2 regions of the Desulfosporosinus youngiae DSM 17734 genome follow, and region 1 is predicted to be linked to the other one. Evidence: riboswitches for the same ligand, from Rfam matches in the RefSeq annotation. Region 1 holds a riboswitch; the other holds the start of a gene.
The links. Region 1 has a riboswitch for molybdenum cofactor ahead of DESYODRAFT_RS17610 (hypothetical protein). Riboswitches for the same ligand answer to the same signal wherever they lie in the genome.
Positions count from the first base shown of each region.

Region 2: another riboswitch for molybdenum cofactor. It lies ahead of DESYODRAFT_RS09310 (molybdopterin molybdotransferase MoeA); the one in region 1 lies ahead of DESYODRAFT_RS17610 (hypothetical protein).

Region 1 covers NZ_CM001441.1:3,768,448-3,773,534, forward strand. The annotation lists gene DESYODRAFT_RS17590 (DUF4183 domain-containing protein) at 1-365, shown strand, start outside; gene DESYODRAFT_RS17595 (hypothetical protein) at 420-785, shown strand; gene DESYODRAFT_RS17600 (hypothetical protein) at 833-1,690, shown strand; partial or broken gene DESYODRAFT_RS27480 (LbetaH domain-containing protein) at 1,710-1,912, opposite strand; molybdenum cofactor riboswitch at 2,448-2,581, shown strand; gene DESYODRAFT_RS17610 (hypothetical protein) at 2,680-4,218, shown strand; partial or broken gene DESYODRAFT_RS27485 (DUF3102 domain-containing protein) at 4,422-4,532, opposite strand; gene DESYODRAFT_RS17615 (hypothetical protein) at 4,623-5,087, opposite strand, start outside.
Region 2 covers NZ_CM001441.1:1,990,273-1,995,359, forward strand. The annotation lists gene DESYODRAFT_RS09295 (sporulation initiation factor Spo0A C-terminal domain-containing protein) at 1-82, shown strand, start outside; gene DESYODRAFT_RS09300 (hypothetical protein) at 88-297, shown strand; gene hydA (dihydropyrimidinase) at 558-1,949, shown strand; molybdenum cofactor riboswitch at 2,216-2,352, shown strand; gene DESYODRAFT_RS09310 (molybdopterin molybdotransferase MoeA) at 2,443-3,738, shown strand; gene DESYODRAFT_RS09315 (FecCD family ABC transporter permease) at 3,863-4,900, shown strand; gene DESYODRAFT_RS09320 (ABC transporter ATP-binding protein) at 4,897-5,087, shown strand, end outside.

The sequences.
Region 1 (5,087 bases):
CTTTAACAACCCAAAGCCCTCCGTCAACGGGAGTGCCCATTATTCTTGAATCCTTAATCATAAAGAATAAAAACGATATCCTTTTGCAGGCGGCAATCTATCAATTCAATGCCTTTGCCGGCGGGGAAAGAGTGTATACGAATGAGGATGAAATAATGATGTATGGAGATGAGGGAATACTTGACCCCCGGCAAACTTCTTATCAAATGCTGTTTATCAATGGAGTTATTCAGCCTGAAAAAAATTATACCCTCCAAAAAGGACTCCTTATCCTGGAAGTTGCGTGCCTGCCAAAGCCTGGAGTACCTATATCCATCCAGTTTGTTTCTTTATCCTCTGCCGGCCTTGGCCTGGTCACGCTATAAACAACGTGTCATATAATTAATTATGATAAAAATATGTGCTATAGGAGTTTTCTTATGGGCGATCAAACCAGACTCATGAGTATTGTTTTAGAAGAGCCCTTGGTTACAAGAGAATATCCGTCCGATATCGTCTTCTTCCGGACATTCACTACCGCTCAAACCAATACAACGATTTGGACACCGGCTTCCGGCCAAAGCATATTCATGACGGCATGGCAGGTTTCTGCCTCTGTTCCGGTGGTCATTCAGCTAAACAGAGGAAGCAACTCTGTTTTCATGTCGATTATGCTTACCAGCAGCCTGGCCACCTGCAGTGAAAGCTTCCTATCCCCTATTCGCTTTAATCCGGATGAAGCGGTGTCTGTTACCACAAGTGCTGCCGGAACCGTCAATGTCACCCTGATAGGGTATGAGTTATAAGGCCAGGCATTCAAGGCCAGGTCAAAAAATCAAAGGAGAGCCGGTTAATGAGCAGTCCTCAGCAAATTCCAGCAGCTATTGAAAAAAACTCAAACCTGATTAAATATGCCAGCTTTGGCGTCCTGACCAGCGGAATAACTCTTTGGACTCCGGAGGCGCAGAAAAGCGTCTGTCTGACAGCAGTGCAAGCATCGGCTTCTCAGGCGGTATCCCTCCTGTTAAGTAATGGAAATAATGATTTCCTTTCCCTCAGAATAACAGAGCCTTTCAGTACGGTAAGTCAAAGTTTTTATTCTCCTTATAATCTCAGTCCAAACACTCCTCTTATGGTAAGAACATCTGATGAGCAAATAAAATGCAATACTTCCGGGGCTGTTACAGCTACTCAGACAGCCTATAACGGCAGGACTGATTTCACCAATGTTAATAATGCCGTGGGACTTCATAATGGCAGCGTTGCCTCTTTAGCCTCAGGCTTGCTTACACAGACCGGAGGAAATATCATCTTAGGGTACAGCCTGCTTCCGGCAATGTCTAATTATTTGGATATTGAGCAGGTTGTTATAAAATTCTACTGCAGACTCAGTCTGACCGTTGCCGTAGGGGTCAGTTCAATGATCTTTTCCTGGCGGCCCAATGCTCAGGCAGCCTGGACCGGACTGGGGCAGGTAAGCCGTTCCTTAATCGGTACTGCCGATTATCTGACAAATCCCCTTGAACAGGATATAACCGCTGCAGTACTGGGGGCACCTGCTCCCTGGGACGTAATAAATAATCTTCAGACATCATTTGTGGGAAGCCATACCGGGCTGGGCCTGGGCAATACGATTCAATTAGATGCTGTAGAGGTTGCAATCTGCACCACCGGCAAAAATCAAATGACACTTTTTGGATATGAAGCTTAATCGCCCTAGGCGGAGGCCTTTTGATTACTTTGCAGGGGTTACCCGCGGCAATTACATTGTCAGGTATATCCTTAGTCACCACACTCCCCACGCCTATCGTCAGGTTATCTCCGATTGTCACTCCCGGGCAGATAATGGTTCCGCCGCCAATCCAAACATTATTTGTCTCTCCGCGGGGTCAGTAGGATGCCCAACCGTATAGATTTGAACATTTGGTCCTAAAAACGCCTGATAGCATTTTCTCTTTTTCACTTTTAACCATATGCTTCACCCCTATTACTGAGTAATAAGGATATTTTTGCTGAAATCCATGGTATTAGAAACCAGGGTTTTCTTGAACATTGATAAATCATTCGATCTTTTGCTAAGTGAAATATCTGCTAAAAAATCCGGATAAATGTCATGGAGTCGGTCAATATAGCGTATTCTTGGCCTTCTTTCCCGCTTTCCATTCCTTCCAGTTTTACGGATCTTCTGACTCAATAAAAATATACCTCTCCAATCTAGTTCTTTAAAAAAGCGTGTTACACGAAAATTAATAAAAACATTGATAAACAGGAATTTTGTGCAGTATAATAACAGAGGAAACGTATAATTCATGTTTACGTAGGTTCGACAATCAGATCCATAAGCCTCATTTTTCTTACCAATATTAAATATAAACAAACAAAGCTATTATCCAACATTTGAATGTTCCCGAGATAATCAGATAACAGTCAATGGTGCTGGTTTTAACGGTAAATTCAAGATTTAAAATTAAAAAACGAATCTCCGAGCCGGGATGAACCTAAAGAGCAATCTATGGACACCGGACAGGGTCTAGAACCCTCGGGGTATACTTGGAAACGGGTATGCCTTCACGTTTTGAAAAGGAGGTGGATTAAAGCCAACTGGATTTAAAATCAGTTATGGCTCCGCTTTCTATTGGCGGAGCCATTTATTTTTTTCGAGTACCAATGCATTTCAAAATTGTTAGGTGGTGAATTTCATTGGCAAGTATAAAAATGAAACAAGTCATGGAATTTTTCTCAGAGAATCATGATATTGACCTAAATGATGCAGAAGAATATTTTATGGCAATTATTTCTGTGGGATTGTCTTTAAATAAGGAAATGAGAAAAGATATAGCTTCCATTTATAATCAGAATAAATTAATGTTCTTTGAAAACGCTAAAAACTTTTCAGGATATAATCATGTCTTACTAAGTAACGGTGACTTGGAACAAGAAATTTATGCTAAAAAAACTTTGGGTATTTTACTAAGCGCCGAACAATCCGAGCTGATAAAAGTGAAGGTCTTACGGCTCATCAAGAAATATTACAAAGATGTATATATTCATGCTCAAAATAATAATTACGATGGATTTAGAAAAAATTTGCCAGCAATAGAAGACACCAATAAAAACCTCAAGTTAACTGAAACGCTGATTGTTTTATATTTTTACACCATGAAACAAATGAATGAAAATTTACTCAACCTGCAAGTTGTGGAAAACGCATTTAATGTGGCAAGTTTGTTTATTAACATTAACCCTATTAATACTGATATTGAAAGTGAATTAAAAAGAGAAAATAGATTAGCCAAAGTAAAACAGATAGTCAAGAATGAACTTGGAGTAATAAAAAATTCCTCAGATATTCTTTATAGTAAGAATAAAGAGATAAAAAATATTGTAAGTTGTTTACGCAATCTCCTTTTAATCCATAAATTAGATGTTGATTCCATTTCTCCTAAGCTTAACCAAAATGATTTAGATAAAGTTATGCTGGCATTTATAAAAACTACGAGAAAATCGGAATTTGATAAAACTCAGGTTGTGCAATCATTCGGTGCCGGATATATTGTAAAAATGCTGCTTAATGAATACTTAAGAGCAAGGGAACTTTATCTTACTTATAGTGATGAAGATGCCCTATATTCCGAATTGAAAGCTCTTAAGGAGAAGTTAGATATTGCATCATCAGAAAAAGACACTGTTGAAATCCAGGCACAAAAACTAAAAAGTGAGATTGAAAATTATGAGTTTAAACTGAAAAATGCCTTATCTGAGCAAAGCAGATTTTATGAAGCACAAATTAATGAGCTAAATAAGAAGATCGATAAACTTAAAATAAACCTAAATACTGAAATGAAAAATAGACAGGAACTTTTTCAACTTCGGGAGTTTTTCATCGATCTTAAAAATGATTATTTACCCACAGAGACTTCATTAGATTTATCGAAGTTTATCACCAATAAGAAGCTCTTAATCATCGGAGGGACCCCAAGTTGGAGAAAACGGTTAAAGGCTAAATTTCCCACAATTCTTACGATAGATGGCTTTAATGACAAGATTGAATTTAGAAGTTTTGGAGAGATAGATTTTGTTCTCTTTTATTCAAAATATATGAGCCACAAAACCTATTATAAAACTGTCGATTTCATAAGAGCAAATGATATTCCGGCAGGTTATATTGGTAAAACAAATATCGATTTAGTCGAATTAGAAATAGCTGAAGAATTAAATAAGAGATTAGCAGCTCATTAGTGGGGGTTTGATCATGATTTCCAAAGTGTATCAATAATTTCGTCCGTAAGGTGCATCCATTTTGTCTATTTTCAGCGTAAACCTATTGCTATATGGGGAGTTATCTATTCAGTGATCATCCATAAAAAAACCGTACACAACCCTTCCTGCACTGGAATACGGCGAATACCCTAAGGGCCTGCTCTTTCTCCTGCATGGCCTGGCTCCCTATCTTTCAAGGCCTGCTGGAGCTCCTGTTTCGTCATGCCGGCCACATCGTTTTGGGCGATGAATTCCTTCCGCTCCTCTTCCGATAATCCCAGAAGGAGTAAACTTAAGTCAATTCACTCAAAAACACCTCAACTTGGCTATTTTCTGTAAATTTTCAGGTAAACCCAGCCCGCATAAGTAGCAGCAACAAACCCTTACTTTGAATCTTTTCTTTGCACTCCAATTGATTGTGTATCTTGTGACGATAGCTCGCTTATCCTCTCATCAATGACACGCTTTCCTTCAATTGAATTTATATACTCTCTGATCTCATCCCTTATAGAATTAGTTTTATCAAATGATGATTTTTTTGTTCTTTCTGTTTTGAACCCAATTAGTGCTATTGCGATACCTAAGCTAACTAATGTAATAGCGTCACTCAATGCATTAACTTGTTTTACAGGAATATTGATTTTCAGATAGGGTAAAACGATTACAGCTATCAGTGAACCCGCAAGGAGGACTGAAGGTAGGTGATTTAATGTTTTATTCAGTTTAACCTCTCTCTTTACTGCTATACCTTCGATGTAGAACTCTATTAGGTCAGATAATATTAGAAAAAACGCTGCAAGCGAAACATATAGCAACCACTTCCCAGTTGCATTTATAAAGGGTGTAAG
Region 2 (5,087 bases), 1.8 Mb from region 1:
TCAGGAAAGTATATCGAGTAAGGCTGGAATCCCTACTACAGAAGAGTTTATAAAATCATTAGCCCATAAAATAAAAAGATAGGTATTATGAAGACCTGGCATACTGGTGATGAGATGGCATTGGAAGAGTGGGCCGGCTCGGGCAATGCAGAGTTCGGTGCTCAGGAATTCCCATCCTGGAGTGCCGAATCCTTTTCAGAGAAGGTTTTGGTCCGCGGCCGTGACATACGTTTAGCTTTTGCGGGGAGCCTAGCCCGGCCTGTCCGAGATTTGTACGCGCGTATGATTCTCGGATAAGCAGGATAGAGGGACTTCTCGCCTTCGCCGGATACCGGAGCGTACGCTGCATTTAGGAAAGTTCAAATTGAAGAGCTGCCAAAAGGGGGAGCAATGAATCGGCGGCCGCCCGACTTAAGCTGCTTACTTGACATCATGTGTCGCTAAAATTACTATATACAATATGAAAAATCAGGAAGAGAGGAATATGCTAAGATTCAAACTTCTGCTTAAACTTGTGCAGGCAGAATTAAAATCCAATTATACGGAGGTACTGAAAATTGCTAATCCAAAATGGAACCATTATTACAGACAAATCTTCAATAAAAGCTGATTTGCGAATTAAGGACGGCATTATTACAGAAATAGCAGCCAATCTTATACCGGAAAGCAACGAGGAAATTGTTAACGCCGGGGGCATGCTGGTCATGCCCGGCGGAATTGATGTGCACACGCACATGGATTTAGATGTGGGAATCGCACGGGCTACCGATGATTTTTATACCGGAACAGTGGCGGCCGCATGCGGCGGCACCACAACCATTGTTGACCACTTGGCCTTTGGCCCTGAAGGCTGCAGTATCCGGCATCAATTGGACCATTATCACACCCTTGCCGAAGGTAAAGCGGTCATTGACTATTCATTCCATGGGGTCATTGGACATGTGGATGACGCTATTTTGAAGGAAGTAGAGGAGCTTGTTGGCGAAGGGATTACCAGCCACAAGTTTTACCTTACCTACGGGCAGAAACTAACGGACCGGGAATTTTTCCTGCTCATGAGAAAAGCAAAAGAATTGGGAATTATGCTGACGGTTCATCCTGAAAACCATGATATGGTGGGTTGTCTGAAAGAGTTATTAATCGAACAGGGAAAAACTTCACCAATCTACCATGCGGTAAGCCATCCGGTAGAAAGTGAGGCGGAAGCAATAAACCGTCTGATTCTTTTTGCTCATGTGGCGGACGACGCGCCGCTGTACATTGTACATTTGTCTTGTGAAATGGGCTTGGATTATATCCGTCAGGCACGGCAGAGGGGGCAGAAAAACCTTTTTGCCGAAACCTGCCCTCAATATCTAGTCTTAGATGAAAGCCGCTACCGCGAACCCGGCGATGCCGGTCTGAAATATATTATGAGTCCCCCGCTCCGCACGACGAAGGACAACCAGGCTCTGTGGCTGGGTCTGCAGGATGGCAGCATTCAAACCGTTGCAACGGACCACTGCCCATTTTTCCTGAAAGGTGAAAAACAATTAGGAAAGGACAATTTTGCCAAGACACCTAACGGGGCACCTGGAGTCGAGCCGCGCATGGCACTTTTGTTCTCGGAAGGTGTGTCGGCGGGAAGAATTGATGCGCAGCGCTATGTAGAGATCACGTCAACAAATCCGGCGAAATTATTCGGGTTATATCCCCGTAAAGGAACCTTGGAAAAAGGCAGTGACGGCGATATTTTGATTGTTGATCCCTCAGTCGAACTGACTCTTACCCACGGCATGCTGCATGAAAATGTTGATTATACCCCTTATGAGGGTATCTCTCTACGAGGCTATCCATATATGACAATATCCCGTGGAAAAATCGTCGCCAAGGAAGGATGCTTTTTAGGGGAAAAAGGATCGGGAAAATTCATCAAACGAAACCTGCCTATACTCAGAAATATAAGATAGACATTCAATTAGCCCAACTTCCTAAAGAATGCAGGTATATATGTGACGTTATGCTGGCTAACTGTAAGGCACAATCCGGATATTTACAAATCCATCGCGTTGTTAGGAAAAAATTAAAAGTGTTTTTGTTCCTGTTGTGTTTTGTTAGTTTACGTTATAGAATGGTGCAAAAGTTTATGATATAGTATTTATATAGGTCTATGTTTCATGATGTTTATAAGTCTATGTTACGATGTTTATAAGTCTATGTTACATAGTAGTTACAAACAACATAGTTACTCCAAGCCGGGATGGTCCTAAAGGTTTCGCCCATGGACACCGGCCAGAACAGATAATGTTCTCAGGGTATGTTTGGAAACGAATATGCCTTCCGACTTTGAAAAGGAGTGAACGTGGGGGTTTATTTCGTATGAAAAAAAACTTCACTGCTTTTCAGTGAAGTTTTTTTTATTTTTATTATCACTTTGCGTCAGAAAGGAGTTTTAGGTTCTTCATGGAAAAAAGTGTAATCATACCACCCAAACCCTGCACAGAGGTATGCAACGACTGCTCCTGTCATTGCGTAAAAAAGATCGTTCCTGTGCCTACGGTAGACGAAGCACTGGAACTTTGGCTGGGGAAAATACCCCTGCGCGGAGAGAAGGCGGAGTGCATCCCTCTGGCGCAGGGATTGGGCCGGGTGCTGGCCGAAGATGTTTTCGCCAAAGTGGGTGTACCAGTGGCCACTTGCGCCGCGCATGATGGTATTGCGATCCATTTTGAAAAGAGCAAAGCTGCCTTTGAGACGGGAAGGCGAATTTTACAGCCCGGGGATTTTCACCACTGCCCCATGGGGTCCGCCCTACCGGAGGAATTTGACTCTATTGTCCATGGAGAGCAGTGCAAAATCAACTCCGACGGAACGGCCACCTTGCTGGAACTTCCGGTGCAGTATCAAAGTGTCAAAATCAAGGGTACCTATGTGGGGCAGGGGGAACAACTGGCCGGTGCCGGCGAAAAGCTGTCCCCCTCTCATCTGGCCCTCATGCAGTACACCGGCCACACCTTGGTTTCCGTGAAATGCCGGCCTAAAATTTCCATTATTCCCATAGGGGATGATCTGGTGCCGCCGGGCACCGTACCTGCGGCGGGTCAGTGCATTGAGAGTGACAGCGTCTATATCCAAGCCATCGCTGCCCAGTGCGGCGTCCAAAGCACGGTTTTCCCCATTGTGGCCGATGGGGGAGAAGCTATCGAGGCGGCCATTCAAAAGGCGCTGCCGGGCTGCGACATTTTAGTGGTAATCGGGGGCGTTGGTAAAGGGGAAGCCAACTACGAAGACTACACTCTTGAGGCCGTACGGAAAATGGGACAAATTGCCTGTCATGGGGTGCAGCTTAGTCCCGGCGGCAAAAATCTGCTCTTGGCACAAATTGAGGGGAAACCGCTGCTGGGCATTCCCGGCCCGCCTCACGCTGCTATCATTATGACGGAATATTTCCTGCCGCCGGTTATTGAATGGTACATGGGCTGCCTTTTGTATGAACGGCCGGTGATAGAGGCGGTTTTGGAGGATGATTTTCCCCCGCGGGGCGGCGGGTCCAGTATTTGGGAGCCGCGCGTTCATGTGCGCGGGACCCCTGGCGGATACAGCGCAGGGCTGGTAGGACGTATGGACGAGACGGTTGAAAACTTTATCGGGGCCAATGCCTCGGTCTCCGTTACAGGCGATCTGGATCAGTACCGGAAAGGCAGGAGGATCAAAGCTAAATTGCTTGTCAATGAGCGGACGATTCCTTCTAATACTTAGTGATTTGCCGCCGAAAACGATTTTTTCCCAAAATTGCCGATCCTCTGGAAAAGGTAAGAAATAATGATGAGATCGTTACTGACGAAATATTAAATAGGATTACGAGTTTGAAGGAGAAGTTAGATTGATAGGTAAGCGTGTGGAGCCCAAAAAGCAGGCCAAGCAGCCGCTGATTTTGCTGGGTATGGGCGTCGTCTTGTTCCTTATTATTGTGTTTTCCTTTACTTTAGGCCGGTATACCTTGAGCCTCCAAGAAGTCATCACCACCTTTTTTTCTCCCATTACCGGGTCGACGGTGGATGTGACCTTAAAAAATGTGGTTTTTCAGGCGCGGCTGCCGCGTATTCTGGTAGCGGTGCTGATCGGCAGCGGGCTGTCTGTAGCCGGCGCTGCCTATCAGGGTATTTTCCGCAACCCCATGGTGTCGCCGGATCTGCTGGGAGCCTCGGCCGGGGCGGGTTTCGGCGCGGCGGTTGCCATCCTGTTTTCCTTCAGCTATTTTGAAATTCAAGTCACCTCATTTTTCTTCGGCATCATCGCAGTGTTTTTGTCTTTCGGCATTTCTTCCGTTATCAGCCGCGACAGCAATAACGTTCTGTCGCTGGTCCTGACGGGAATGGTGGTCAGTTCCCTGTTCCAGGCCTTTATTTCCCTGATTAAGTACCTGGCCGATCCCAATAATACCTTGCCTGCCATTACGTTTTGGCTGATGGGCGGCCTTTCCTCCGTGGTTGTTTCGAAAATCCCGCTGCTTTTAGTGCCGATTCTCATTGGCGGGATTCCGCTGTTTTTGCTGCGCTGGCGGATAAATACCCTGTCCTTTGGCGATGAGGAAGCCCGGATGTTGGGGATCAACCCGAAACGCCTGCGGATTATTATCATCCTGTGCGCCACGATGATCACGGCGGCCTGCGTCGCCACCGGCGGCATGATCAGCTGGGTCGGCCTGGTTATCCCCCATTTGGCGCGAATGATCGTCGGCCCTAATTATAAGCGCCTGATTCCGGCATCCTGCCTGCTGGGGGGAGCCTTTCTGCTGGTGGTGGACGACATTGCCCGGAGCCTGATTACCTCGGAAATTCCCCTGAGCATTTTGACCTCGGTCATTGGCGCTCCGTTTTTTCTCTATCTTCTGCTGCGGGGGAGGAAAGGATGGCTATGATGTTAGAAGTAAAAAACCTATCCTGCGGCTATGGCCAAAAGCAGGTGCTGGAAAATGTCAGCTTCTCGGCGGACAGCGGCCAGATCTTATGCCTGCTCGGACCGAACGGGGTCGGCAAAACAACGCTGTTCAAGGCGATTTTAGGAATCATCAAGCTTCAGTCCGGACGGATATTGCTGGACGGACG